4 regions of the Pseudomonas sp. EA_105y_Pfl2_R69 genome follow, and region 2 is predicted to be linked to each of the others. Evidence: predicted binding sites of a transcription regulator. Region 2 holds the regulator's gene; each other region holds the start of a gene.

Region 1 (7,182 bases), 110 kb from region 2:
GAATGTCCTCACAGGCCTTGTACACATCGGCCACTTCCAGGGCGATATGGCCGTAGCCGCTGCCAAGTTCGTAGCTGTCCACGCCCCAGTTATGGGTCAGTTCGATCACGCTGTTGTGCGCTTCATCGCCGTAGCCGACGAAGGCCAGGGTGAACTGCCCTTCCGGGTAGTCCTTGCGCCGCAGCAGGGTCATGCCCAGTACTTCGGTGTAGAAGGCGATGGATTTATCCAGATCGCCGACGCGCAGCATGGTGTGCAGCAGTCTCATCGGGGTTCTCCTCATCATTGCCCATCTTGCGGGCTATAAATGCAAACCCCGGCTTATGGCCGGGGCTGCGTTTTGCCTGTAGGAGCAAGCTTGCTCGCGATCGTTTCGCGAGCAAGCTCGCGCCTACATCAGCCTCAGAGCAGTTTGCGCCCTTTGCCCGCTGCGATGCGCATGCGCAGGGCATTGAGCTTGATAAAGCCAGCGGCGTCCGCCTGGTTGTACGCGCCGCCATCTTCTTCGAAGGTGGCGATATTGGCGTCGAACAGCGAATCATCGGACTTGCGACCGGTGATGATCACGTTGCCCTTGTACAGCTTCATGCGCACCACGCCGTTCACATTGGCCTGGGACGCGTCGATCATCTGTTGCAGCATCAGACGCTCCGGGCTCCACCAGAAACCGTTGTAGATCAGGCTGGCGTATTTCGGCATCAGCTCGTCTTTGAGGTGAGCGACTTCGCGGTCCAGGGTGATCGACTCAATGGCGCGGTGGCCCTTGAGCATGATGGTGCCACCGGGAGTCTCATAGCAGCCACGGGACTTCATGCCGACGAAGCGGTTCTCGACGATATCCAGACGACCGATACCGTTCTCGCCGCCAATGCGGTTCAGTTCGGCCAGCACGGTGGCCGGGCTCATGTCCTTGCCGTCGATGGCGACGATGTCACCGGCGCGGTAGGTCAGTTCGATATAGGTTGGGGTATCCGGTGCCGCCTCGGGGGAGACGGTCCACTTCCACATGTCTTCTTCGTGCTCGGTCCAGGTGTCTTCCAGCACGCCGCCTTCATAGGAGATGTGCAGCAGGTTGGCGTCCATGGAGTACGGCGACTTCTTCTTGCCGTGACGCTCGATCGGGATTTCGTGCTTGGCGGCGTAATCCATCAGCTTCTCGCGCGACAGCAGATCCCACTCGCGCCACGGGGCGATGACTTTCACGCCGGGCTTGAGCGCGTAGGCACCCAGTTCGAAACGCACCTGATCGTTGCCCTTGCCGGTGGCACCATGGGAGATGGCGTCGGCACCGGTCTCGTTGGCGATTTCGATCAGGCGCTTGGCGATCAGCGGGCGGGCGATGGAGGTACCCAGCAGGTACTCGCCTTCGTAGACGGTGTTGGCACGGAACATCGGATAAACGAAATCGCGCACGAACTCTTCGCGCAGGTCGTCGATGTAGATTTCCTTGACGCCCATGGCCTGGGCCTTGGCGCGGGCCGGCTCGACTTCCTCACCCTGGCCGAGATCCGCGGTGAAGGTCACCACTTCGCAGTTATAGGTGTCTTGCAGCCACTTGAGGATCACGGAAGTGTCCAGGCCACCGGAATATGCCAGGACTACCTTGTTTACGTCGGCCATGCCATCAACTCCACGGGGTTGTGCGGGAAAACCCGTGATTCTACTGGCCTCGGCGGTCAATTTACAGGGCCGCGACAGCCTGAGACGACCAAGCGACAGCTTCTGTCGTCCGTCAGGCGCTTTCCCTGGACTCAGGAGGACGCGCCAGGCGTGCCCTCGGCGGCGTCCGGGACCTCGGCGGACGGGGCCTCGGGGGCGCGCTCGAGCTGCATACTGACGCGGCGGTTCTTCGCCCGGTTGGCCTCGCTGTTATTCGGCACCAGCGGGTAGCGCTCGCCATGGAAACGCAGGGTGATGTTTTCGGCCGGCACGCCGTTGGCCTTGAGGTATTCCATCACGGCCAGGGCACGGCGGCGCGACAGGTCGCGATTGATCAGGCGATTGCCGCTGTTGTCGGCATGACCATCGAGCTGAATACGATTGACGCTGGGGTCGGCCTTGAGAAAGCTGAGGATGATATCGAGCTTGGCCTGGGCCATTGGCTCGAGGTCCACCCCGCCGCCCGGAAAGCCCACCTGGCTGCGGCGCACCTGATCGAAATTCACCGGCAGCAGTTTGGCCGTGCAATCGAGGTAGTCGTTGTAGGCCTTGTTGAAGCGTGCCGGCAGCAGGCGCACCTCGATGGCTTCGCCGCCCTGGGCGGTACGGTGGCGCAACAGCGGGCTACGGCCTTCGAGCAAGCCGGCCAGCAGACGTGCGCCCTGCTCCTGGGAGCTGTTGAACAGCACCTCGGAGGAACCGACGCTGACCGCGCCCAGGTTGATATCGCCGCGCCCCGGCTGCCAGGGTGCGGCGGCGGCCAGCAGGGTCGCCGAGCCCGCCCCCAGCCAGCGCTCGCGGGCCTGCATGCGAAAGGTCACCTGCTCGCCCGCCCGGCGCACGAACACCCCCGCGCCGAAATCGGTAATCGGTTGGCTCAGGCGACACTCGAACTGATCGCCCTCGATCTGCCATTCGACCTTCTCCAGGCGGGTCTGGAAACTAATGGCCAGCACTGGCTGACAGGCCAGCAGGCAAAGCAGGACGAGTGGATAACGTCGCACGACAGGCTCCCAGGAATACGGCTTACGCCCTGGCTATCGGTGCCTGGCGGGAAAACTTGAGGCCTGGCGGCCATGTGCGCACTGCTCGGCACGCCAAGCGCCCACGGCATCCGTCCGAGATTGTCGTCCGGGGCCGCTTTCAGCGTGCCGCCACAAGCCTTTTCCGGTAGCATTCTCGCCACGTTTCGCCCGCCTGGAAGCCTCCATGACTGACCGCCTTACCCTGCTGCGTCCCGACGACTGGCATATCCACCTGCGTGACGGTGCCGTATTGCCGCATACGGTCGCCGATGTAGCCCGTACCTTCGGCCGCGCCATCATCATGCCCAACCTGGTGCCGCCGGTACGCAACGCCAGCGAAGCCGATGCCTATCGCCAGCGCATCATCGACGCGCGCCCAGCCGGCAGCCGCTTCGAGCCGCTGATGGTGCTCTACCTCACCGACCTGACCAGCCCGGACGACGTGCGCACGGCCAAGGCATCGGGCTTTGTCCACGCGGCCAAGCTCTACCCGGCCGGAGCCACCACCAACTCCGACTCCGGCGTCACCAGCATCGACAAGATTTTCCCGGCACTCGAGGCCATGGCCGAGATCGGCCTGCCGCTACTGGTGCATGGTGAAGTGACGCGCAGCGAGATCGACGTATTCGACCGCGAAAAATACTTTATCGATGAGCAGCTCAGCCGGGTGGTCGAGCGCTTCCCGAGCCTGAAGGTGGTGTTCGAACATATCACCACCCGCGATGCGGTGGAGTTCGTGCAAGGTGCCTCGGCCAACGTCGGTGCGACCATCACCGCCCATCACCTGCTGTACAACCGCAACCATATGCTGGTCGGCGGTATTCGCCCGCACTTCTATTGCCTGCCGATTCTCAAGCGCAATACCCACCAGGAAGCCCTGCTGGATGCCGCCACCGGCGGCAACCCCAAGTTCTTCCTCGGCACCGACTCGGCCCCCCACGCCCAGCACGCCAAGGAAGCCGCCTGCGGCTGCGCCGGCTGCTACAGCGCCTATGCCGCCATCGAGCTGTATGCCGAGGCCTTCGAGCAGCGCAACGCCCTGGACAAGCTGGAGGCCTTCGCCAGCCTCAACGGTCCGGACTTCTACGGCCTGCCGCGCAACCGCGAAACCATCACCCTGGTGCGCGAAGACTGGACCGCCCCGGCCAGCCTGCCGCTGGGCGAACAACGCGTCATTCCACTGCGTGCCGGTGAAACCCTGCGCTGGCGTTTGCTGGAGGAGAAGGCGTGAGCGAAGACCTCTACGACGACGAACTGGAAAGCAGCCCCTCAGGCCCGCGCCACCCCATGGCCGCGCGTTTCCGCGGCTACCTGCCGGTGGTTGTGGACGTCGAGACCGGCGGTTTCAACTGCGCCACCGATGCCCTGCTGGAAATCGCCGCCACCACCATCGCCATGGACGAGCAGGGTTTCCTCTACCCCGACCACACCCATTTCTTCCGGGTCGAGCCCTTCGCCGGGGCGAATATCGAGCAGGCGGCGCTGGATTTCACCGGCATCAAACTCGACCACCCGCTGCGCATGGCCGTCACTGAAGAGCACGCCCTGACGGAAATCTTCCGCGGCCTGCGCAAATCGCTGAAAGCCAACAGCTGCAAGCGGGCAATCCTGGTCGGCCACAACAGCAGCTTCGACCTCGGTTTCCTCAATGCCGCAGTGGCCCGCACCGGCATCAAGCGCAACCCCTTCCACCCCTTCTCCAGCTTCGACACCGCTACCCTGGCCGGCCTCGCCTACGGTCAGACCGTACTGGCCAAAGCCTGCCAGGCCGCCGATATCGACTTCGACGGCAAGGAAGCGCACTCGGCCCGCTACGACACCGAGAAGACCGCCGAACTGTTCTGCGGCATCGTCAATCGCTGGAAAGAAATGGGCGGCTGGATAGACTTCGACGACTAAGTAGGTGCAGGCCAGCCTGAACGAAAGCAGTAGCCCAAATGCCGTTCAGCTAGGCAGATAAAAAAACGCCGCGACCCCAATAGGAATCGCGGCGTTTTTCGTAGTGCGTAGGTTGGGTTGAGGCGCGCAGCGACGAAGCCCAACGTGTCATGCCATCGCCTATTGCCCAATGTCATGCCATCAGCTGTTGGGCTTCGCTGCGCTCAACGCCAACCTACTGAGATGGGTTGTCACCAGCAGTAGCCCGGAGCCCATCCGGGCTACTGCTTCTATCAGGCGCTTTGCGCCAGGTCCATCAGCTCCCGGTTGGCCACGGCATACATGGCGTAATCGGTGGTGGTGGCCGAACGCAGTTCGCTAAGCATCAGCTTCCAGCGATCGACCAGACGACGGTGCTGATCCAGCCACACGCCGGCACGCTCCTCGATATCCGTCGGGGCCTCGGCCATCTGCAGCACCGACACGGTGATGACGCGCTGCTGCCAGTCCAGATCGTCGCGGAAGGCTTCCCGGGCCAGGGCCTGCCAGTTGTTTTCCACCGGCAGACCGGTGATCTGCTGCAGGTACCAGGACAGCTCCAGCGAACCGCCAACCGCGAAGTAGGCCGCAGCCACCCGGGCCGGCTCCTGCCCCGTCACATCGGAGGCCTCGATGATCGGCAGCAGGGTGTACAGATGGCTGGTACCGGCGACGACCCGCGCCAGCACCTCCGGCACACCGGCCTCCATATAGGCGTGGAAGCGTGCCAGCCAATGCTCGCGGGCCGGGCCCTCGAGCAGCTCGTCCAGGCGCATGGCCAGGGCTTCGATACGCGGCGCGAAATGCGCCACGTCACGGGCCGCATCCAGGTCGTTGCGACGGCTGCGCAGGAACCAGCGAGTGGCCCGGCGGCCCAGACGCATCAGCTCGTCCATCAGCTGCAACTGCAGGTCGGCCGACACCTGGTGGTCCAGGGCCTCGATCTGCTGCCACCAGTGCGGCAGGCGGAACACGTCGCGGACGATGACATAGGCACCGGCGACATTGGCCGCGCTCATGCCGGTGGACTCCTTCAAGCGCTGCACGAAGGTGATGCCCATATGGTTGACCAGGTCGTTGGCGATCTGGGTGCTGACGATTTCGCGCTTGAGGCGATGGCGACGCATCGGCTCGCCGAACTTCTGCGCCAGCAGCGGCGGGAAGGCGGTTTCCATTTCCCGCGCCAGGTACTCGTCGTCCGGTACCTGGGACTTGAGCAGGGACTCCTTGAGGTCGATCTTGCTGTAGGAAATCAGCACCGACAGCTCCGCCCGGGTCAGCCCCTGGCCGTTGTTGGCGCGTTCGTTGAGCTCGTCGTCACTGGGCAGGAACTCCAGGGCCCGATCCAGCTTGCCAGCCCCCTCGAGTGCCGTCATCAGGCGCTTGTACTCGCCCGCCCGCTCGCGGGCGCGGCGTTCGGCCAGGGACAGCGCCTGGGTCTGCTTGTAGTTGTTGCCCAGCACCAGGCCGCCGACCGCATCGGTCATTTCCACCAGCAGCTTGTTGCGCTGCTTGCCGGTCATATCGCCGGCGGCGACGATCTCGCCGAGCAGGATCTTGATATTGACCTCGTGGTCGGAACAGTCCACGCCACCGGCGTTGTCGATAAAGTCGGTGTTGCTCGCGCCACCCGTCAAGCCGAACTCGACGCGTCCCAGCTGGGTCATGCCGAGGTTACCGCCCTCGCCCACCACCTTGGCGCGCAGCTCGCGACCGTCGACCCGGAGCAGGTCGTTGGCCTTGTCGCCGACGTCGGCATGGCTTTCCTTGCTGGACTTGACGTAGGTGCCGATACCGCCGTTCCACAACAGGTCCACCGGGGCCTTGAGCAGCGCGTTGAGCAGCTCGGTGGGGGCCAGTTTGTCGGCGCTGATATCGAAACGCTCTTTCATCTGCGGGCTGATGGCGATGCTCTTGGCACTGCGCAGGAAGATGCCGCCGCCCTCGGAGATCAGCGAGCTGTCGTAGTCGCTCCAGCTGGAGCGCGGCAGGTCGAACAGACGCTGGCGTTCGACAAAGCTCTTGGCCGCATCCGGGTTGGGGTCGATAAAGATATGCATATGGTTGAAGGCCGCCACCAGCTGCAGGCTTTTCGACAGCAGCAGGCCGTTGCCGAACACGTCGCCGGCCATATCGCCGACACCGATCACCGTGACGTTGTCCTTCTGCACGTCGATGCCGCGCTCACGGAAGTGGCGCTGCACCGAGACCCAGGCCCCCTTGGCGGTGATGCCCATGCCCTTGTGGTCGTAGCCGGCCGAGCCGCCCGAGGCGAAGGCATCGTCCAGCCAGAAGCCATAGTCGGCGGCAATGCCGTTGGCGATATCGGAGAAGGTCGCGGTGCCCTTGTCCGCGGCCACCACCAGATAGGGATCGTCGCCATCGTGGCGCACCACGTTCTGCGGCGGTACCACGGCCCCTTCCTTGAGGTTGTCGGTGATATCCAGCAGACCGCTGATAAAGATCCGGTAGCAGGCGATGCCCTCGGCCAGCACCTCGTCGCGCGAACCGCCAAGCGGCATCCGCCGCGGCACGAAGCCACCCTTGGCCCCCATTGGCACGATCACCGCGTTCTTCACCT
Region 2 (7,182 bases):
AGGCCGAAGCCAAGCAGCGCCGTTCCGATGTGTCCCAGGAAGCCGACTTCTACGGCTCCATGGACGGTGCCAGCAAATTCGTGCGCGGCGATGCGGTGGCCGGCCTGCTGATTCTGTTTATCAACCTGATCGGCGGCATCGCCATCGGCGTGTTCCAGCACAGCCTGAATTTTGTCGATGCGGGCAAGGTCTACACCCTGCTGACCATCGGTGACGGCCTGGTGGCACAGATTCCTTCGCTGCTGTTGTCCACCGCGGCGGCCATCATGGTGACCCGGGTTTCCAGTTCCGAGGATATGGGCGCTCAGGTCAATCGCCAGATGTTTGCCTCGCCCCGCGCCCTGGCGGTGGCGGCCGCGATCATGATCGCCATCGGTCTGGTGCCAGGCATGCCGCACTTCTCCTTTATCGGTCTGGGCCTGGTGGCGGCTGGCGCGGCCTACTGGATCGCCAACAAGCAGCGGGTGGTCCAGGAGAACGAGATCAAGGAAGTGCAGCGCCAGCAGGAGCTGCTGCCGGCGCAGCGGGCCCAGGAGGTCAAGGAGCTGGGCTGGGATGACGTGACGCCGGTGGATATGGTCGGCCTGGAGGTGGGCTACCGCCTGATCCCGCTGGTCGATCGCAACCAGGGTGGCCAGCTGCTGGCGCGGATCAAGGGGGTGCGCAAGAAGCTGTCCCAGGAAATGGGCTTTCTTATGCCCTCGGTGCATATTCGCGACAACCTCGATCTGCAGCCCAATGCCTACCGTTTGACATTGATGGGGGTCAGCGTGGCCGAGGCCGAGGTCTATCCGGATCGCGAGCTGGCGATCAACCCGGGGCAGGTCTTCGGCACGTTGAACGGCATTGCCGCCAAAGACCCGGCGTTTGGCCTGGAGGCGGTGTGGATCGACCCGAGCCAGCGCGATCAGGCCCAATCCCTGGGGTACACCGTGGTCGATGCCAGTACCGTGGTCGCCACCCACCTCAACCAGGTGCTGCACAAGCATGCCCACGAGCTGCTGGGGCATGAGGAAGTGCAGCAGCTGCTGCAGCTGCTGGCCAAGAGTTCGCCCAAGCTGGCCGAGGAGCTGGTGCCGGGTCTCATTTCGCTGTCGACCCTGCTCAAGGTGTTGCAGGCTTTGCTGCAGGAGCAGGTTCCGGTCAGGGATATCCGCACCATCGCCGAGGCCATCGCCAATGTCGCGGTCAAGAGTCAAGATCCCGCCGCGATGGTGGCGGCGGTACGCGTCGCCCTGGCTCGGGCAATCGTGCAAAGCATTGTGGGACTAGAGCTGGAGCTGCCTGTGATCACCCTGGAGCCCAGGTTGGAACAGATATTGCTCAACAGTATGAACAAGGCCGGACAAGGCTCCGAGGAGGGCATTCTTCTGGAGCCTGGGATGGCCGAGAAGCTGCAGCGTTCCCTGGTGGAAGCGGCGCAGCGCCAGGAGATGCTCGGCAAGCCGGTGATACTGCTGGTGGCCGGTCCGGTCCGGGCGATGCTCTCGCGCTTCGCGCGGCTGGCGGTTCCGAGTATCCATGTACTGGCATACCAGGAAATTCCGGACAACAAGCAAGTCACCATCGTCGCGACGGTGGGGCAGAACTAACCGAGGTTACAGGCCATGCAGGTCAAACGCTTTTTCGCCGCCGATATGCGTACCGCCATGAAACTGGTGCGCGATGAGCTGGGTGCCGATGCCTCGATCATCGGCAATCGCCGGGTTGCCGGCGGTGTCGAGCTGACTGCCGCACTGGATTATCAGATTCCTGCCGCGCCGGCCCGCCAGCCCAACCCGGCGCTGGAGGCCGAGCTGCGTCAGACCCAGGCGAAGATCGCCTCGGCCCAGGCCGAGCTGGTCAGCCGTGCCCAGGGCGATGCCGGCAAGGACCGCCAGCTGCTTGGCGCGCCGCTGAGCATGCCCGCTGCCAGTCTGGCGGCGGCTCTGCAACAACCTCAGGGTGCACCGGCTGCGGTGAGCGATCAGCGCGCCCTGGATGCCATGCGTTTCGAGTTGCATGGTCTGCGCGAGCTGATCGAGGTGCAGCTCGGCTCCATCGCCTGGGGCCAGTTGCAGAACCGTCGGCCGCAGCAGGCCAACCTGTGGCGGCGCCTGCAGCGCATGGGCCTGTCCGCCGAGCTGGCCAAGGCCCTGCTCGAGCGCGTGGCCAATGTCGCCGAGCCGCGCCAGGCCTGGCGCATGCTCCTGGCCCATCTGGCCCACGCGATCAAGACACCGAAGCAGGAACCGATGGACGAGGGCGGGGTGATCGCCCTGGTCGGTCCCGCCGGCATGGGCAAGACCACTACCCTGGCCAAGCTGGCGGCGCGCTACGTGCTCAAGTACGGCGCGCAGCATATCGCCCTGGTCAGCCTGGACAGCTACCGCATCGGTGCCCAGGAGCAACTCAAGACCCTGGGGCGCATCCTCGATGTGCCGGTGACCCTGGTCGATCCGGGACAGTCGCTGACCCAGGCCCTGGCCCCGCTGGCGCGCAAGCGCGTGGTGCTGATCGATACCGCCGGCCTGCCGGGCAACGATCCGGCTCTGCGCATGCAGCTGGAAACCCTGGCCAGTCGCGGGGTCAATGCGAAGAATTATCTGGTGATGGCGGCAACCAGTCAGAGCCAAGTGCTGAAAGCGGCCTACCATAGTTACAAACCGTGCGGTTTGTCCGGCTGCATCCTGACTAAAGCGGACGAAGCCACCAGCCTGGGCGAGGTTTTAGGGCTGGCTATTAGCCAGCGTCTACCGGTAGCCTATCTGACCGATGGGCCGCGGATCCCGGACGATCTGCATGTGCCGCGCAGCCATCAGCTGGTGAGTCGGGCGGTGGGGCTACAGGCGACCCAGGACCCCAGCGAGGATACGATGGCCGAGATGTTTGCCGGCCTCTATCAGCAGCCAACGCGCCGCGCGAGTTGAGCATTAATCAACAGAACACCGCCAGCCGCATGGCTGCGGTCGAAGTTAGACAACAGGTGTGTAGATAACATGGGTATGCATCCCGTACAGGTGATTGCTGTAACCGGCGGCAAGGGTGGCGTCGGTAAGACCAATGTGTCGGTGAATCTGGCTCTGGCCCTGGCCGACCTCGGCCGCCGGGTGATGCTGATGGACGCCGACCTGGGCTTGGCCAACGTCGACGTACTGCTGGGCCTGACCGCCAAACGCACCCTGGAAGATGTCATCAGCGGCGAGTGCGAGTTGCGTGAGGTTCTGCTACAGGGGCCGGGGGGCATCCGCATCGTGCCGGCGGCCTCCGGCATCCAGAGCATGGTGCAGCTGTCGCCGATGCAGCACGCCGGACTGATTCAGGCCTTCAGCGATATCAGCGACAACCTCGACGTATTGATCATCGACACCGCGGCCGGGATCGGCGATGGCGTGGTCAGCTTCGTGCGCGCGGCCCAGGAAGTGTTGGTGGTGGTGTGCGACGAGCCGACCTCGATCACCGATGCCTATGCCCTGATCAAGCTGCTCAACCGCGACCACGGCATGAACCGCTTTCGCGTGCTGGCCAATATGGCCCATAGCCCGCAGGAGGGTCGCAATCTGTTTGCTAAGCTGACCAAGGTCACCGATCGTTTTCTCGATGTCGCCCTGCAATATGTAGGGGCCGTGCCCTACGACGAGTCGGTGCGCAAGGCCGTGCAGAAACAGCGTGCGGTCTATGAAGCCTTCCCACGCTCTAAATGTGCGCTGGCGTTCAAGGCGATAGCCCAGAAGGTCGATGCCTGGCCGCTGCCGGCCAACCCGCGCGGTCATCTGGAGTTTTTCGTCGAGCGTCTGGTGCAGCAACCGGTCGCGGACCCGGCCATATGACAGCAGCCTCTGGACTCCGTATGTACAGCAAAGCACAGGCGCAGGACTCCCAGCACCAGTTGATCGAGCGCTATGCGCCTCTGGTCAAACGCATTGCTTACCACCTGTTGGCGCGCTTGCCGGCCAATATCCAGGTGGACGATCTGATTCAGGCCGGCATGATCGGCCTGCTCGAAGCGTCAAAAAAATACGACTCCAGCAAGGGTGCCAGTTTCGAGACATTCGCCGGTATCCGCATTCGCGGCTCCATGCTCGACGAGGTGCGCAAAGGTGACTGGGCCCCCCGTTCGGTGCATCGAAACAGCCGCATGGTTAGCGATGCCATTCGGGTAATTGAGGCCAGAACCGGTCGAGACGCTAAAGATCAAGAGGTTGCGGCCGAACTCCAATTGAGTCTCGAGGATTACTACGGCATTCTTGGCGACACGTTGGGCAGCCGCCTGTTCAGCTTCGACGACCTGTTGCAGGATGGCGAGCACGGCGGCGGGCTGCGCGAGGATCTTGCCGGCCACCACCTCGAACCCTCACGCGATCTGGAAGACGAACGCTTTCAGGCGGCGCTGGCCGATGCCATTGCCGGCCTGCCGGAGCGAGAGCGGCTGGTGCTGGCGTTGTATTACGACGAAGAACTGAATCTCAAGGAGATCGGCGAGGTACTGGGGGTTAGCGAGTCTCGCGTCAGTCAGCTCCACAGCCAGTGCGCGGCACGGTTGCGGGCGCGGCTTGGCGAATGGCGCGCGAACTAGGCAGTTAAATCAGCAGGCCGGTTTCACGATTAAAGGCGTAGCCAGGTGCTGGATACGTTTGGACTGTACGGAGGTCGACTTGGACAAAAATATGAAAATCCTCATCGTTGATGACTTTTCAACGATGCGCCGGATCATCAAGAACCTCCTGCGCGATTTGGGGTTCACCAATACCGCGGAAGCCGATGACGGCACCACCGCCTTGCCCATGCTGCAGAGTGGCAGTTTCGATTTCCTGGTGACTGACTGGAATATGCCAGGCATGACCGGGATCGACCTGTTGCGTGCGGTGCGTGCCGACGAGCGCCTGAAAACCCTGCCGGTGCTGATGGTCACGGCAGAAGCCAAGCGCGATCAGATCATCGAGGCGGCGCAGGCGGGGGTGAACGGTTATGTGGTCAAGCCGTTCACCGCTCAGGTGCTCAAAGAGAAGATCGAAAAGATCTTCGAGCGGGTCAACGGCTGATGTTTGCCGCGAGGGTACTATGGAATACGAAGATTCCCCTCAGAGCGACCTCGAGTCGACTCTGAAGCAAAGCGCTCGCCAGCTGGTTGACAGCCTGGAACAAGGCAATTTCGGCGAAGCGGTACAGCTGATCCATGAACTCAACAAGGCACGCGATCGTGGCCTGTATCACGAAGTCGGCAAACTGACCCGGGAACTGCACAACGCGATCGTCAATTTCCAGCTCGATCCGCGCGTCCCCCATGCCACCGAAGTCTCCCAGATCACCGATGCCACCGAACGCCTCAACTATGTGGTGACGATGACCGAGAAAGCGGCCAATCGCACCATGGACCTGGTCGAGCAGAGTGCCCCGCTGGTCAATGACCTCAGCGCCGAAGCGCAGAGCCTGAGTGCCGACTGGGGGCGTTTTATGCGCCGCGAGATGAGTGCCGATGGCTTTCGTGAGCTGGCCAAGCGCGTCGAGTTGTTTCTTGCCCGCAGTGAGCGTGACGCCAGCAAGCTGTCCGGTCATCTCAACGACATTCTGCTCGCCCAGGACTATCAGGACCTCACCGGCCAGGTGATCAAGCGGGTGACGCAACTGGTTACCGAGGTCGAGAGCAACCTGCTCAAGCTGGTGCTGATGGCCAGTCAGGTCGATCAGATTGCCGGCATCGAGCACAACCACGAATTGCTCCGCGCCGAACAAGAACAACAAAAAGAGCCTTCCAGCGGTGAAGGTCCGCAGATTCATGCCGATAAGCGTGATGACGTCGCATCCAATCAGGATGATGTCGACGATCTGCTTTCCAGCCTGGGATTTTAGGAGCACGTCTATGAGCTTCGGCGCCGATGAAGAAATCCTCCAGGACTTCCTGGTGGAGGCCGGCGAGATTCTTGAACTACTGTCCGAACAGCTTGTAGAGCTGGAGAGTCGGCCGGACGACATGAATCTGCTCAACGCTATTTTTCGCGGGTTCCATACCGTCAAAGGTGGTGCTGGTTTTCTCCAGCTCAATGAGCTGGTGGAATGCTGCCATATCGCAGAAAACGTCTTCGACATCCTGCGCAAGGGCGAACGACGCGTCGACTCGGCGCTGATGGATGTGGTGCTGGAAGCACTGGATGCGGTCAACAGCATGTTTACCGAGGTGCGCGAGCGCACCGACCTGACCCCGGCCACGCCCGAGCTGCTGGCTGCCTTGGCACGTCTGGCCGAGCCGGCGGGAGCCGCTGCGCCGGTCGCCGCAGCGCCCGCTGCAGCGCCAGCGCCTGTGGGCGGCGGGGCCGATATCACCGACAGCGAGTTCGAACAGCTGCTCGGTGCTCTGGATGAGGCCCCCAGTCAGGCGGCCGTGGCTGCCGGCAGCGATGAAATTACCGATGACGAATTCGAGTCCCTGCTCGATCAGTTGCATGGCAAGGGCCAGTTCGCGGCCGCCGAGACCGCCAGCGTGGCGGCTCCCGCCGCAGTTGCCGCGGCGGCATCCGGCAGCGACGAAATCACAGATGACGAATTCGAGTCTTTGCTCGACCAGTTGCATGGCAAGGGCCAGTTTGCCCCGCCGGCAACCCCCGAGCCAACGGCCAAGGCAGCCCCCGCGGCGGCATCCGGCAGTGATGAAATCACCGATGACGAGTTCGAGGCGCTGCTCGATCAGCTGCATGGCAAAGGCAAGTTTGTCGAGCCCGAGACCGTCAGCACTGCGCCTGCGGCCGCCCCGGCGGAGCCGCTTGAGCCCGCCAAATCGGTGGTCAAGCCCGCGGCGAAACCTGCGGCCAAGCCCGAGCCGGCCAAGGCTATGGCTGCCCCGGCCAACGAGAAGGCTGCCCCGCCCAGCGAGGCGGAAACCACGGTCAGGGTCGACACCGCGCGCCTGGACGAGATCATGAACATGGTCGGCGAGCTGGTGCTGGTGCGTAACCGCCTGGTGCGCCTGGGCTCCAACAGCGCCGATGAGGCCATGGCCAAGGCCGTCTCCAACCTCGATGTGGTCACCGCGGACCTGCAGACCGCGGTGATGAAGACGCGCATGCAGCCGATCAAGAAGGTCTTCGGGCGCTTCCCGCGACTGGTTCGCGATCTGGCGCGCCAGCTTAAGAAAGAGATCAATCTGGAGCTGGTCGGCGAAGAAACCGACCTGGACAAGAACCTGGTCGAAGCCCTGGCCGATCCGCT
Region 3 (7,182 bases), on a different contig from region 2:
CGGCGGCATGATCAGCCTGCGTTCGCGCCTGAGCGGCATCGCCTCGGGCGATCAGGGGATCTTTGTCGCCCGGGCGACCTTCGAGGCGCTCGGCGGCTATGCCGATATTCCCCTGATGGAAGACCTGGAGCTCTGCCGCCGGCTCAAGCGCCTGGCCTGGCCGTGCTGTCTGCGCCCGGCCCTGACCACCTCGAGTCGGCGCTGGGAGCAGCAGGGAATTTGGCGTACCTTGTTGCTTATGTGGCGTTTGCGCCTGGCTTACTACTGCGGGGTCAGCCCGGAGAAGCTGGCGCGCCAGTATCAACGAGGAACACCACCATGAGTCTGTCGATTTCCCTGCACATGCTGGCGCGCGCGCCCGTACCGGGGCGGGTGAAGACGCGGCTGATTCCGGCGCTGGGCAGGGAGGGCGCGTGCGATCTGCAACGGCTGCTGCTGGAACGCGCCCTGCAACTGCCCGGGGAGGGTTTCAGCGAGCGCTTCCTGTGGCTCGACGATGAGGCCGATAGGCCTCTGCAGGCCTTGGCCGAAGAGTTGGGCTGGACCCTGGTCGAGCAGCCTGCGGGGGATCTCGGCGAGCGCATGCGGCGCATCGCCGCCCTGGGGCTGGCGGACAGCGACGGGGTGATCCTGATCGGCAATGACTGTCCGGCGCTGGATGGCGGTTATCTGGGCAGTGCCTGTGCGGCTCTGCAGAAACAGTCGGTGGTCATCGGTCCGGCCGAGGATGGCGGTTATGTGCTGCTGGGGTTGCGCTGCATCACCTCATCGCTGTTCAGCGATATGCCCTGGGGCACGGAGCAGGTTTTGTCGATGACCCAGGAACGCTTGCTGCAACTGGACTGGAGCCATCACCTGCTGCCCACCCTGTGGGACGTCGACCGTCCCGAAGACCTGCCGCGCCTGGCGGCGCTGGGCATCAAGATCTAGAACAACCCATCGCTTTCGAAGCGACGAGCCTCGCGCTGCAGCTGGTAGACGAAGCGTTCGACCTGGCGCTGCTCGAGCCCGCTCATGCGGTGGAAGCGCGCGCCAATAAAGGTGATATCGAGCTTTTCGTCATACTGGGTGTGGCGCAGTTCCAGGGCCGAAGTCATGGCCCCAAAGGGAAACTGTACGGTAAAGCGTTCGTAGACCTGTCCGGTCTGCAGGCTGGCGGTGACATTGCCGGGGACGCGCAATTTGCAGCCGGTTGCGGAAATATCCAGCAGTTGTCCGCTCAGGGCGGTGCGCAGCTTGTCGCCAGCCAGTTCGATCTTGATCAGTTCGGTCTGCTTGAGAGGGGCCCTGAAGGCGCTACGGCGCTGGTGGTAGAGTACTTCGCTGGGCAGCGGGCTGAGATAGCAGCGTGCCCCTTCATGTTCGGTGATGCGCACATCCTGTTCGCACTCCCAGGCCACGCGCACGCCTTCGTGGAAGGCTTCGATGCGGAACGCCTCGCCGTTGAGCAGGAAGCGTTCGCCATCGCGGGGAATCATTTCATCCAGGATCACTAGCCGCTTGTCGCGATCGACCTCGATCACATAGCTCTGGAAGCGTTGGCTGCGTTCCTGGAAGGTGATGATCAGTGGGTCGTGGTTTTGTTGCAGTAGGCGCAGGTTGGCAACTATTTCCACGGGTGCCTTGAGCACCTTAGGCGGTTGCGGGCCCTCTTCCTGGCTAAAAGGATTGGACACGGTCCGTAACTCTCCGGGCAAAAGCTTGAGCACCAGCATACTGTCAATATGGCAGCATGTCCCTGTGCTTTGTTATAGGTATCAGGCCTGGCTTAGAGGACGCTGTTGGCCAATTCTAGCGGCAGCGCCACGGCTGTCATAGAGGCCGGGGGTTTCGTTGCCGCGCAGGATGCCCAGCATGCTGCTGGTTGATGCCTGGCTGGCGCGGATCAGGCGGCCATTGCGCAGGTTGGCCTGTTGGCAGCGCTCGAGCAGGGCGCTCAGCTGGTCGCCGCGTTCGAGCAGCAGTGCACCCTGACTGGAGTGCGCGGCCAGCGCCTGCAGGCCGGCGCGGTCGGCGCTGAGGTGGGCGTCAAGCAACAGCTGGCTGCGGGTTCGGCCATGCTCTTCGAGGAGGCCGAGCAGCGGTTGCTTTTCCGTCAGCAGGCTCTGCAGGCGCGGCAGGTCGCGCTCGCCGAGGGCCTGGAATTCGTGTTCGATCAATTCAAGCAAACGCTCGGCGGTGCCGATATCGTCGGTGAATAGCTCAAGCAGGGTGATGTCGTGCATGGCGGGCTCTTGGGGGTGGCGGATCACTCGGGGCGCTGCGGCCGTCGATGATCTGGCGGGCGACCATTACCCCCAGCGTAGCCCTGGGGCTAACGCTGGGATTCGAAATTCAGCAGCTTGCTGGCCACACGCTGGCTGTCGACCTGGTAGCTGCCGTCGGCGATGGCCTGTTTAAGCTGGGCGACGCGCTCCTTGTCGACAATCGGCTGGTCGCGCAGCTTCTCGCCGATCTTCTGCAGCTGTTGTGCTTCACGGCTGAGTTGCACCGATTCACCGCTTTTGCTGGCCTGGGCCTGCTCGGCGGGTGCGGGCACGCTGGTGGTCTGCTTGGCCGTGATGGCTTCATTCTGTCCACCGGACTGGGCACTGCCGGTACGCCCCGAGTTGGCGGGGGTGGCGGCATTATTGGGCCGGTTAAAGTCGATGACCATGATGCAAAACCTCGAACAGTGTTTGGACGCTTGCCTTGCTTATCGGCACCAGCCAATAGAACTTTAGAAAAAATCTGCGTCAGGCATGAGTCTAAAACACCTTGTGGAAAATCGTTAGGCATAGTCTAAACAAGAATCATGCCTACATGGCCACTTCAACCTGCCCAGGCCCTGTGATCCGGGCCTTGACCACCCGCTTGGAGCGCTGGTTGCGCACGCTGATCTGTTTGCCCAGGGCCCCGTCCGACAGGGCTTCACCGGGCATGCGTACGCTGATGCCGCCGCTGCGAGCGCTGATTATCACCTGGTCGCCCTTGCGGATAACCTCGGCCTGCTGGACGTGCACGGGGGCCAATACCTGGTCGGGCAGTAAGGCCCGCGTCAATTTTTTGCCGAGAGCTTGTTGCAGGCTGGTCAGGTAGCCTTGGTTGAGCAGGCCGATATCGCGCTCGGCCAGGCTGACATCCATTTCCGTCACGACATTGTCGCGCTTGAGCGGGCGGTTGGCGGTGACGACTTCACGGTATAGGCGCACCTGCCCGGGGACGAAAACCGTCCAGGGCGAGCTGCCATCGCAACGTACCCGCAGGGTGACGCGGCCTATGGGCTGCGCCGGGCTTTCCAGGCTGGTGGTCAGGTCCTGATCGCACAGCGGCAGGCGCAGCCGCGGGTCGAGCCGGTTGATCTGGATCTCGTGACGGCCGGCTATGTTGCTACGTTGGAGATAATCGCCCACCGCCTGCTCAAGAAAGGTCTCGCTTGCGCCGATAAGGTCATCGGTACGCATGGTCGCCGCCGAAACCGGGGGGCCATAGCCGAGCGCCAGCAAAGCAGGTAAAACTGCCAGCCAGTAGCGGCAGTTTGCCAGTAAGTGTCGGATAGTTGTCGTTTCTGTGTTCATATGCGTTTGGTAGCAAGGCGCGTGCCGCCTGCTACGCTGACAAAAACCTGTTACTCAAATAAGGAGTTTGGGTATGGCCGGTGTGATGGATTCGGTTAACCAGCGAACTCAGTTGGTTGGGCAGAATCGTTTGGAACTGCTGCTGTTTCGTCTTAACGGCAACCAGTTGTACGGGATCAACGTGTTCAAGGTGAAAGAGGTGCTGCAGTGCCCGAAACTCACCATCATGCCCAAATCCAGCCCGGTGGTTCGCGGTGTGGCCAATATCCGTGGCGGCACCATCCCCATCCTCGACCTGTCCATGGCGACCGGTAGCGCTCCGCTGGAGAATATCGGCAGCAGTTTCGTGATCATCACCGAGTACAACACCAAGGTTCAGGGCTTTTTGGTGCAGTCGGTCGAACGCATCGTCAACATGAACTGGGAGGCGATTCATCCGCCACCCAAGGGCACTGGACGGGATCACTATCTGACCGCCGTGACCCATCTGGACGACAAGATGGTCGAGATCATCGATGTCGAGAAGGTGCTGGCCGAAGTCGCACCTACCTCCGAGGTGATCTCCGCAGGCATTCTCGATGCACGGACCCAGGCCCGTGCTGTCAGCAAGCGGGTACTGACCTGCGACGATTCCTCGGTGGCGCGCAAGCAGGTGACCCGTTGCCTGGAGACTGTGGGCGTCGAGGTGGTGGCGCTCAACGATGGCCGTCAGGCGCTGGATTACCTGAAGGCCATGGTCGAGGAGGGGCGCAAGCCGGAGGAGGAATTCCTGATGTTGATTTCCGACATCGAGATGCCCGAGATGGATGGCTATACCCTGACCGCGGAGATCCGCGCCGATCCACGCATGCAAAAGCTGCACATCATCCTGCATACTTCGCTTTCCGGTGTGTTCAACCAGGCCATGGTCAAGAAGGTAGGCGCGGATGACTTTCTCGCCAAGTTCCGCCCCGATGATCTGGCGGGGCGGGTGGCCGAACGCATCAATCTTTCGGCAGGGGACTGAGGGCTTGGCCCGCAGTGAACAACATGATCGTCGAGGCCTCGCGAGTGTCTACAGGTAATTTGGATTTCGAGCAGTTCCGGATATTTCTGGAAAAAGCCTGTGGCATCCTGCTGGGTACCAACAAGCAGTATCTGGTTTCCAGCCGGCTCAACAAGCTGATGGAGCAGAACAGCATCAAGACCTTGGGGGAGCTGGTCCAGCGTATGCAAACCCAGCCGCGTAGCGGGCTGCGCGAGCAGGTGGTGGATGCCATGACCACCAACGAAACCCTGTGGTTTCGCGATACCTATCCTTTCGAGGTGCTGAAGAACCGGGTGCTGCCGGAGATGATCAAGGCCAGCCCGGGGCAGCGCATCCGCATCTGGTCGGCCGCCTGTTCCTCGGGACAGGAACCCTACTCGTTGTCGATGAGCATCGACGAATTCGAGAAAACCAATATCGGCCAGCTCAAGGCCGGCGTGCAGATTGTCGCCACCGACCTGTCGCCGACCATGCTGGCCAACTGCAAGTCCGGCGAGTACGACAGTCTGGCGATGGGGCGCGGCCTGTCCCAGGAACGCCTGCAGCGCTACTTCGATCCAAAGGGGCCGGGGCGCTGGGTGATCAAACCGGCTATTCGCAGCCGTATCGACTTTCGTCCGCTCAACCTGCTCGACAGCTATGCCAGCCTCGGCAAATTCGATGTGGTGTTCTGCCGCAACGTGCTGATCTATTTCTCGGCCGAGGTGAAGAAAGACATCCTCACGCGTATCCATGCGATGTTGAAGCCGGGCGGTTATCTGTTTCTCGGAGCCTCGGAGGCCCTGAACGGCTTGCCCAGCCATTATCAGATGGTGCAGTGCAGCCCGGGGATCATCTACAAGGCGAAATAAGCGCGGCGATAATAAAAAACGGGAGGCCATTGGTCTCCCGTTTTTTATTGTCGCCGTGCCCAGATCCGCTGTTTACCTCCAGCTGGCCTGTACCGCCGGCAGCGGCTCCTGGCACCGGCTGTTATGGCCAGGCTGCAGATACGGCATAAGGATCGGGGCCATGCCCTTGAGTACCTGCACCGGCAACGCCGAGGTGAAATGGAAGTTTTCCGCAGCGCGCCCAGGGACGAACGCGGTGAGGGTGCCGTAATGGCGCGGCCCCAGGTAGAAGACAAAGGTTGCCGTGCGGTTCATGGCCCGGGAGCTGAGCACCCGGCCACCGGCCCCGACGGTTTCGATGCGGTTGTCGCCGGTGCCGGTTTTGCCGCCGACCCTCAGCACCTGCCCGTCGGCCAGCTTGAAGCTGCCCTGCAGGCGGCGTGCGGTGCCGTTGTCGACCACTTCGGCGAGGGCGTTGCGCAAGGCGGCGGCCACCTCCGAGGCCATGACCCGGGTGCCCACCACCTGATTGCGCCCGACCAGGGTGTCGTAGGGGGTGTCGGCGGCAAAGTGCAGGCTGTCGATGCGCATGCTGGGTTGGCGAATACCGTCGTTCTGGATGATCCCCATCAGCTCGGCCAGGGCCGCCGGACGGTCGCCGGAACTGCCGATGGCGGTGGCGAGAGAGGGCACCAGATGGGCGAAGGGGTAGCCCAGGTTTTGCCAGCGCTGATGAATATCGAGGAAGGCCTCGACCTCCAGCATGATGCGGATGCGGCTGTCGCGGGCGCTCTTGTGCCGACTGCGGAACAGCCAGCCATAGACTTCCTGGCGCTCGTCCAGGCTGGCCTGCACCGCATCGTTGAAGGTGGCCTGGGGATTTTCGATCAGATAGCCGAGCAGCCACAGCTCCAGCGGGTGAACCCGGGCGATATAGCCCTGGTCCGGTAGATCGTAGGCCCCGGGGCCATAGGTCCGGTACAGCTCGGCGACCCGCGTGTCGCTGAGCGCGGCCTGCGGCAGATAGGTGCGCAGGAAGGCGGCAAAGGTGGCCGGGTCGGCCTGGGGCGACAGGTAGCGATGCACGGCGGCCAGGCGGGCCGGGGTGTGGCGCAGGCCGTTGAGGAAGGTTTCCAGACGCTGCTGCTCGGCTTGCCCCTGATACTTGCGCCAGAAGCGCAGCAGGAAGGTCTTGCCTTCGCGATCGGCGAAGTCCATCAGGTAGGCCTGGCGCCTGGGGTCCTTGTCGTCCTTCAGCAGTTCGGCGCTGTTTTCCGGGCCCTGGTAGGTGCTGTAGCGCACCAGATCACGCATCAGTCGGATAAACGGCAGGTTGAGGGACTCGCGCAGGGCTTCGTGCAGGGTGGCGATGCGCTGGTTGTCCTCGCGGCGGAAGTTGGCAAAGGTATGGATGCCGCCGCCGGTGAAGAAGCGCTCATGGGGGCTGGCCGAGTACTTGCGCTCCAGGGCGGCGTCGAGCATGGCCGGCAGATTCGCCTGCGGATTGCTCAACAGGTAGCCGACTGCCCAGCGGGTCAGGTTGTCCTGGCCGTTGACCGTGCGCAGTTCGGCGCTGCTTTGCCCGGCATGGCGCGCGTGCAATTCGGCGACTATTTCCAGATAGGTGGCCAGTACCCTGAGCTTGGCGGTGGAGCCCAGCTCCAGTTTGCTGCCTTCATTGATGTCGAAGGGCTGGTCGGTGCTGTCGGTCTGCACCCGCACCCGGCTGCCGGTGGCCGTGCGCTCGAACAGGTTGAAGCTGTAGCGC
Region 4 (7,182 bases), on a different contig from region 2:
GCGTGCTGCTCAAGCCGTCCGAACTGACCCCGCTGATCGAGCTGCAACTGGGCGAGATCGCCAGCGCCATCGGCCTGCCGGCGGGGGTGTTCAACCTGCTGCCCGGCGATGCCGCCACCGGCGCGGCGCTGGTCGGGCATCCGCAGCTCGCCAAGTTGTCCTTTACCGGCAGCAATGCGGTGGGGCGCAAGGTCATGCAGGCCGCCAGCGCCCGCACAATGCCGGTGGCCCTGGAGCTGGGCGGCAAGTCGCCGATCCTGGTGTTCGCCGACAGCGACCTGGACCAGGCAGTGCAATGGATCATCGCCGGCATCTGCTGGAACGCCGGGCAGATGTGCTCGGCCACCTCGCGCCTGCTGGTCGAAGACAGCATCGGCGACGCCCTGCTGGACAAGCTGACCAGCGCCCTCGATGCGCTCAAGGTCAGCGACCCACTGAGCGAAGGCTGCGAGATGGGCCCCATGACTAGCCAGGCGCAGCTGCACAAGGTGCTGGAGTATTTCGCCATCGCCGAACAGGAAGGCCTGCACTGCCTGAGCGGCGCGCGGCAACTGCCGGGACCGGGCTGGTTCGTCGCCCCCACGCTGTACGCCGATGTGCCGGAAGACAGCCGCCTATGGCGCGAGGAAATCTTCGGCCCGGTGCTATGCAGCCGGCGCTTCAGCGATGAGGCGGATGCTATTCAGCAGGCCAACGACTGCGACTTCGCCCTGGCCGCCACCGTGGTCAGCGCCGAGCGCAACCGCGCCCTGCGCGTGGCCGCGGCGCTGGAGGCCGGGCATGTGTGGATCAACTCGGTGCAGGTGATCTACCCGCACACCTCCTGGGGTGGCGGCAAGGCCAGCGGCATCGGTCGCGAGCTGGGGCCCTGGGGGTTGGCCGCCTTTCAGCAGGTCAAACATATCACCCTGCCCGGCGCGGACAGCTAATCCAGCAGCAACGCCCGCCAGGCGGCGAAATATTGCGCCATGGCGGGCGACAGGCGCAGGCCTGACTCATTACCATGCGGGCTCTGCTTGGCCGCCATGGAAGCTTCGGCGCGATGAATCACTATGACCTGCTATTGATCGGTGCCGGCCACGCGCACCTCGGCGTGCTGCGTCGCTGGGCCCTGCTGGAGCGTCCGCCGGGACGCATTGGCCTGCTCAGTGCGGGGCCGGCGGCCTGGTATTCGGGGATGCTCCCGGGCCTGCTGGCCGGACGCTATGCCGCGGCCGATTGCCAGGTGGAACTGACGGCGCTGTGTCGGGCGGCCAAGGTCGAGTTGCTGGTCAACCCGGTGGCCGGGCTGTCCGCCGCCCAGCAGCAGGTGCAGCTGGCCGATGGGCGAACCCTGGGGGCCAGCTGGCTATCGCTAAATGTCGGCGCGCAAGTTTCTGCACCACCGCAACAGGGCGACGCCATGCAGGTGCTGGCGGTCAAACCCTTCGCCGAATTTCTCGCGGGCTGGCAGCAGTGGCAGGCAGAGCCGCAGCCCCTGGCGATTCTCGGCGGCGGCGCGGCGGGGGTCGAGCTGGCCCTGGCCATCGCCGGCCAGGTGCCGCGGCTGGCGCTGTTCTGCGCCGGCCATCTGCTCGACGGTCTGTCCGCCGGCGTGCGCCTGCGCGCCCTCGGCCACCTGCGCCAGCGCGGCGTATGGGTGCGCGAGGATTGCCCGATCAGCCGGATCAAACATGACTGCCTGCTCAGCGGTGAGGAGCCGGTCTGGCGCGGCCAGCGGCTGTTGCTGGCCAGCGGTGCCAAGGCCTTTGCCTGGCCGGCGCACGGCGGCCTGGGCTGCGACGAGCAAGGCTTCGTACTGATCGCGCCGACCCTGCAGAGCTACACCCACCCGACGATTTTCGCCGTGGGCGACTGCGCCAGCCTGCCCGGCGCGCGCAAGAGCGGGGTGTACTCGGTACGCCAGGCCCCGGTGCTGGCGGCCAACCTCAACGCCGCCCTGCGCGGTCTGCCGCTGCAACGCTACCGCCCGCAACGGCAGAGCCTGGCCCTGCTGGCCACCGGCGACGGCGGGGCGCTGCTGGACTGGCATGGCTACAGTGCCGGCGGGCGCTTTTACGGGCGCTGGAAAGACTACCTGGACCGCGGTTTTATCCAGCGCCACCGCCTTTACGGCTAGGCCCTGTGCTACCAAAGTGCCATGGCCTTACGCCGCCAGAGATGATCGAATCAGTATCCTCGTGAATGCTGGCCGTCAGGAGTCGCTCCCACTATGGTCTACAGATTCGCTGACAACGGCCGATCAATTGCGCAAGCACAGCGCGCCCCCGGCGTGCTGCACCCGACACCCGGCCGCCTGCACGGCTACGCGCAGGCGTCTGTTCCCGGCGATAACGGGATCGGCATAAGAATAACGAGGTGGGTTATGCGCTCTGCGTTTATTAGCTACCCCAAGACCTGCGTACTGCATGCTCTGGGCCTGGCCGGGCTGATGGCGCTCTACCAGCAGACCCAGATGCCGCTGTACCTGAGCATTCCCGCCTTGCTGTTGCTGGCGCTGTGGCCCTGGCTCGGGCCCTGGCAACGCAAGGACAACGGCCTGGCGCAGGCCGCCGAAGAGGGCGGGCAGTTCAACGACCTGAGCCGCACGCTGTCCCGCCACACCTGCCACAACGCCCTGTCGGCCGCCCAGGTCTCCCATGCGGTGCAGCAACTGGCCGGCAAGCTGCAATCGCAGCTGGGCGCGGTCGAGCAGATCAACCAGGCCGCCGAGGCCATCACCCAGACCGAACAGGACAACGCCCGCCGCGCCGAGCAGACCCTGAGTGCGGCGCAATCGGTGCGCCAGAGCAGCGCCAGCGGTCAGGGTGAGCTGCGCCAGGCCATCACCGCCATGCAGCAACTCAGTGCCCAGACCGCCGCCAGCCGCCAGTTGATCGACGGCCTGAGCAGCCGCACCGAACAGATCGAGAAGGTCACCCAGGTGATCCAGTCGATTGCCAGCCAGACCAACCTGCTGGCCCTCAATGCCGCCATCGAAGCGGCCCGTGCCGGCGAGATGGGCCGCGGCTTCGCGGTGGTCGCCGACGAGGTGCGCAACCTCGCCGGACGCACCAGCAGCGCCACCGAGGAGGTCGGCCAGATGGTCGCCGATATCCGTCAGCAGAGCCTGGCGGTGGTCACCCATATTCAGCAGCAGGCCGACCAGCTGGACCAGGCCGCGCAGCAGATCGCCCACACCGGCGAGCAGCTGGAAGGCATCGCCGCCCTGGCCGTGGACGTCGAACAGCAGGTCGATCAGATCAACCACGGCACCGCGGAAAACCATCAGCGCCTGGCCGAGCTATCGGTGGCGGTCAGCCAGTTGCGCGGCGACGTGTGCGACAGCGAAGGCCAGACTCGCCAACTCAGCCGCGCCGCCGAACAGCTGGTGGGGCAGGCGGAAACCGTCAGCGAGCAGCTCGCCGCCGTCGGCCTGGACGACTACCACCAGCGCATCTACGATCTGGCCCGCAGCGGTGCGGCGCAGATCGCCGCGCAGTTCGAGGCGGATATCCAGGCCGGACGCATCAGCGCCAACGACCTGTTCGATCGGCATTACCAGCCGATCGCCAATAGCTTCCCGGCCAAGTTCAAGACCCGCTTCGACAGCTACGCCGATCAAGTGCTGCCGAGCATTCAGGAGCCTCTGCTGAGCCAGCACGAAGGCCTGGTATTCGCCATCGCCTGCACCGCCGAAGGCTATGTGCCAACCCACAACAAGGCCTTCAACCACGCCCCCACTGGCGACCGCGCCGTGGACACCCTGAAAAGCCGCAGCAAGCGCCTGTTCAACGACCGCACCGGCATCCGCTGCGGCAGCCACCAGCAACCGCTGCTGCTGCAGACCTATATGCGTGACACCGGTGAGCTGATGCACGACCTGTCGGTGCCGATCATGGTCCAGGGCCGCCATTGGGGCGGCTTGCGCCTGGGTTACAAACCGGAGCCTTGAGGCTCGCGGGTTAGTCGGCCGCCATCAAACGCTTGTACACCCGCGTGCGGCGCGCCGCCTTGAGTTGTTCCAGCAGCAGCGCGCGCAGCGGCGACACCCTGGCATGGGTGGGCTTGCCGCGACTGAGCTGGCGCAACTGGAACTTCACCGCCGCCATATAGGCCAGCGAAGCAAACGCCTTGTTCTTCCAGCGAATCGGCGGCAGCTCGGCACGCGCCTCGCGCTGCCCGGCCTGCCACTGCTTGGGCAGCGCCGGGTCGATTGCCAGGGCCGTGGCAATCCCGGCCATGGCCACGCCGCTGGCCAGCACCTGCTCGACCACCGGCAAGCGCCGGATACCACCGGTGACCATCACCGGCATGCTGGCCACGGCGGCGATCTCGCCGGCAAATTCGAGGAAGTAGGCCTCACGCGCCAGGGTGCGCCCGTCGCGAGCATCGCCCTGCATGGCCGGGGCTTCGTAGCTGCCGCCAGACAGTTCGACCAGGTCGACATCCAGCTCATTGAGCAGCTGCACCACGCGCTTGGCGTCGGCCGCATCGAAGCCGCCACGCTGGAAATCCGCCGAGTTGAGTTTGACCGCCACGCAGAAACCCGGAGCCACTACGCTGCGCACCGCCTTGACCACCTCCAGCAGCAGACGCGCGCGGTTCTCCAGTGCACCGCCCCAGCTATCGGTGCGCTTGTTGCTGATGGGCGAGAGAAACTGGCCAAGCAGGTAGCCATGCGCGGCGTGGATCTGCACCCCGTTGAAACCGGCCTGCTCGGCCAGTAGCGCGGTGTGCGCGAAACGCTGGATCAGCCCGTGGATTTCCGCCTCATCCAGCGCCCTGGGCAGCGGGAACAGCTTCGACAGGCCGCCCAGCTCCAGGCCCACGGCCGAGGGCGCGACGGTCTGCTGGCCGAGGTTGGCCTGCATCTGCCGACCGGGGTGGTTGAGCTGCATCCAGATCTGCGCCCCCTGGGCACGGCCGATGCGCGCCCACTGGCGAAACTTGTCCAGTTGCCGTTCATCCTCCAGCACCACGCCGCCGGGGCCGGTCATGGCACGGCGGTCGACCATCACGTTGCCGGTCAGCAGCAACCCGGCACCGCCCTCGGCCCAGGCCTGATACAGGCGCAGCAGTTCGGCAGACGGGCCCTGGCTGGCATCGGCCAGATTCTCTTCCATCGCCGCCTTGGCAATACGATTGGGGATGACGCTGCCGTTGGGCAGTTGCAGGGCTTCAAATGCGCTCATGAGGAACTCCGGGGATGGTCAATGCAGCAAGCCTAAGGTTAAAGTCAGCTTTAAGGTCAATAGCCCGGAGTCACGAGCATGAGAATTGGAGAGCTGGCCACCCGCAGCGGTTTAGCTGCCTCACGCATTCGCTTTTATGAGGCCAGTGGCCTGATCAGCGCGCAACGCCAGGCCAACGGCTACCGCAGCTACCCGGAGCAAGCCGTACAGACCCTGGGCATCATCAGCTGCGCGCAGCAGGCCGGCTTCAGCCTGGAGGAAATCCGCCGCCTGCTGCCCGACGTCCACTCCGATGGCTGGGCCCATGACGAAATGCTCGGCAGCCTGCAGCGCAAGATCGGCGAGATCGAGGCCATGCAGCAGCGCCTGGCGCAGAACAAGGCGCAGTTGCTGGAAATTATCGCCACCATCGAGAGTAAACCCGAGGGCATGGCTTGCAGTGAAAACGCTGGACGGGTGCTGGCCAATCTACGCGGCGCGCAATTCGGCCAGTAAGCCGCGGCGATGGCCCCTGCCTGTCGTCTGCTGGCTGCGGGCCTATACTCAAGGCATCAGGGGAATAATTTGGGCACTCCGTTGGAGTAGGGGCTGACAACCGCGCAGGCGCGCCATCTGCAGGTTGCCGTGGGTGTGCAGATGGCGTGTGCACTGCTCCGGTGGAGGCCTGTCATGGCAAGTCTGCGCAACCTGCTGTTCGTCCTATTGCTGACGCTGGGTGGCTGCGCCTCCGACCCGCCGGTGCAGATTGCAGCGAGCACCTGGCAGCGGGTCGACAACGATATCGCCGCGGCCGCGCAAACCGCCAGAAGCCAGGCCAGCGAACACGCCCTGGCGGCCATGGACCGCTGGATGGACCTGGTCTACCGGCAGACCGACGACGAATTTATCCCCTGGTTTTCCAGCTACTGGACCCAGCAATGGCTGAGTATCAAGGTGTCCTGGTACAAGCTCAGCGCCGGCGGCGAAAAGGACCCCACCGTCAGCCGCCTGGCCCTCTACCTGCAGGAACAGTATCAGGACCGCGTGCTGCAGCCGGTGGCCGAAGACACCGACCCCGAGCAGATTCTGCACAGCACCACCGCGTTCTATGTGCGCCAGCTCGACCAGCGCCTGCCGGCCATTGCCCGCCGCCACGGCGTGCCGGACGAACAGTTCGAGCAGCGCCTCAAGGCCATCAAGGCCATCGACCAGGCACCCGGTGCCTCGCTCTACCAGGTGCTGCACGCCAAGCCGCTGGCCGAGCTGCCGGCCTACAAGGCCCTGCTCCTGCATATCCGCAGCGAACCCAGAGGGGTCGGCAACTGGTCGGACGACCCAGGCATGTCCCTGGTGGCACAGCGCACCAGCGCCAGGCTGGTCGATGACCTCACCACCAGCGGTGCCGCCAGCCTGGTATCGGCGGCGGTCGGTAGCACCGCCGGCATGGGCATTTCCCTCGGCGTGGCGCTGTTTACCGCCATCTCGCGGGCCAACGAGCGGCCGGAAACCGAGGCGCAGTTGCGCACAAACCTCAACGCCGCCTTCGACGAGGAATGGCTGCAACTGATGCGCCGCACTGATCGCGGCGTGTTGGCCGGCATCCATCACCTATCCGGGCAGATCGAGGGCAGCCTGAGCGTTCCGCTGCGCTATCAGCCCGCGCACTAGCAGACCATTGTTTAGCCAGTGCATAACTGAATATGTAAAAAATACGATTTAACCACCGCTCACCGCCGTGCGAGTCTGCTGGCCCATGAGTGAACCCATCGCCGATCTAGCGCCTTTACCCCTCTGGCACCTGCCCCAGGCTGCAGGCGGCTGCGACATCGCGCGAGCCAACCCGCTGCTGCCTGCAACTCTCGCCTTCTGGGCCCTGTGGCATTGCCGCCACGCGCGCCCGCCGGATGTCCCGCGCACACGCCACTGATCGCCCCGCAGCCAGCAACCCTGGCTGCCGACCCTGTGCCCGATTCGGGCCCAGCACCCGCCAGTCGTACCCAGGAACCGCCTTATGAACGCCGTGCTAACC

Evidence for each region. Region 2 encodes FliA, which starts transcription of late flagellar genes. Its sites were predicted from a motif close to CTAAAGTTTNNNNNNNNNNNGCCGNTAA; they were not measured.
Region 1: the regulator FliA is predicted to act here: its motif matches at 2,697-2,724, upstream of AACY13_RS17270 (flagellar protein MotY).
Region 3: the regulator FliA is predicted to act here: its motif matches at 2,696-2,723, upstream of flgM (flagellar biosynthesis anti-sigma factor FlgM).
Region 4: the regulator FliA is predicted to act here: its motif matches at 2,218-2,245, upstream of AACY13_RS19405 (methyl-accepting chemotaxis protein).

What each region holds. Positions count from the first base shown of each region.
Region 1 covers NZ_CAXAOO010000006.1:131,823-139,004, forward strand. The annotation lists gene gloA (lactoylglutathione lyase) at 1-268, opposite strand, end outside; gene AACY13_RS17265 (argininosuccinate synthase) at 403-1,620, opposite strand; gene AACY13_RS17270 (flagellar protein MotY) at 1,752-2,663, opposite strand; gene pyrC (dihydroorotase) at 2,869-3,915, shown strand; gene rnt (ribonuclease T) at 3,912-4,583, shown strand; gene AACY13_RS17285 (NAD-glutamate dehydrogenase) at 4,856-7,182, opposite strand, start outside.
Region 2 covers NZ_CAXAOO010000006.1:238,340-245,521, reverse strand. The annotation lists gene flhA (flagellar biosynthesis protein FlhA) at 1-1,592, shown strand, start outside; gene flhF (flagellar biosynthesis protein FlhF) at 1,608-2,909, shown strand; gene fleN (flagellar synthesis regulator FleN) at 2,979-3,809, shown strand; gene fliA (RNA polymerase sigma factor FliA) at 3,806-4,555, shown strand; gene AACY13_RS17765 (chemotaxis response regulator CheY) at 4,647-5,021, shown strand; gene AACY13_RS17760 (protein phosphatase CheZ) at 5,041-5,829, shown strand; gene AACY13_RS17755 (chemotaxis protein CheA) at 5,840-7,182, shown strand, end outside.
Region 3 covers NZ_CAXAOO010000004.1:370,558-377,739, reverse strand. The annotation lists gene AACY13_RS13860 (TIGR04283 family arsenosugar biosynthesis glycosyltransferase) at 1-322, shown strand, start outside; gene AACY13_RS13855 (TIGR04282 family arsenosugar biosynthesis glycosyltransferase) at 319-930, shown strand; gene AACY13_RS13850 (flagellar brake protein) at 927-1,715, opposite strand; gene AACY13_RS13845 (flagella synthesis protein FlgN) at 1,758-2,225, opposite strand; gene flgM (flagellar biosynthesis anti-sigma factor FlgM) at 2,315-2,656, opposite strand; gene flgA (flagellar basal body P-ring formation chaperone FlgA) at 2,799-3,557, opposite strand; gene AACY13_RS13830 (chemotaxis protein CheV) at 3,631-4,563, shown strand; gene cheR (protein-glutamate O-methyltransferase CheR) at 4,608-5,435, shown strand; gene AACY13_RS13820 (transglycosylase domain-containing protein) at 5,508-7,182, opposite strand, start outside.
Region 4 covers NZ_CAXAOO010000008.1:32,516-39,697, forward strand. The annotation lists gene AACY13_RS19395 (aldehyde dehydrogenase family protein) at 1-929, shown strand, start outside; gene AACY13_RS19400 (FAD-dependent oxidoreductase) at 1,043-2,119, shown strand; gene AACY13_RS19405 (methyl-accepting chemotaxis protein) at 2,456-3,934, shown strand; gene AACY13_RS19410 (NADH:flavin oxidoreductase/NADH oxidase family protein) at 3,945-5,174, opposite strand; gene AACY13_RS19415 (MerR family transcriptional regulator) at 5,253-5,669, shown strand; gene AACY13_RS19420 (hypothetical protein) at 5,844-6,821, shown strand; gene AACY13_RS19425 (NAD(P)/FAD-dependent oxidoreductase) at 7,165-7,182, shown strand, end outside.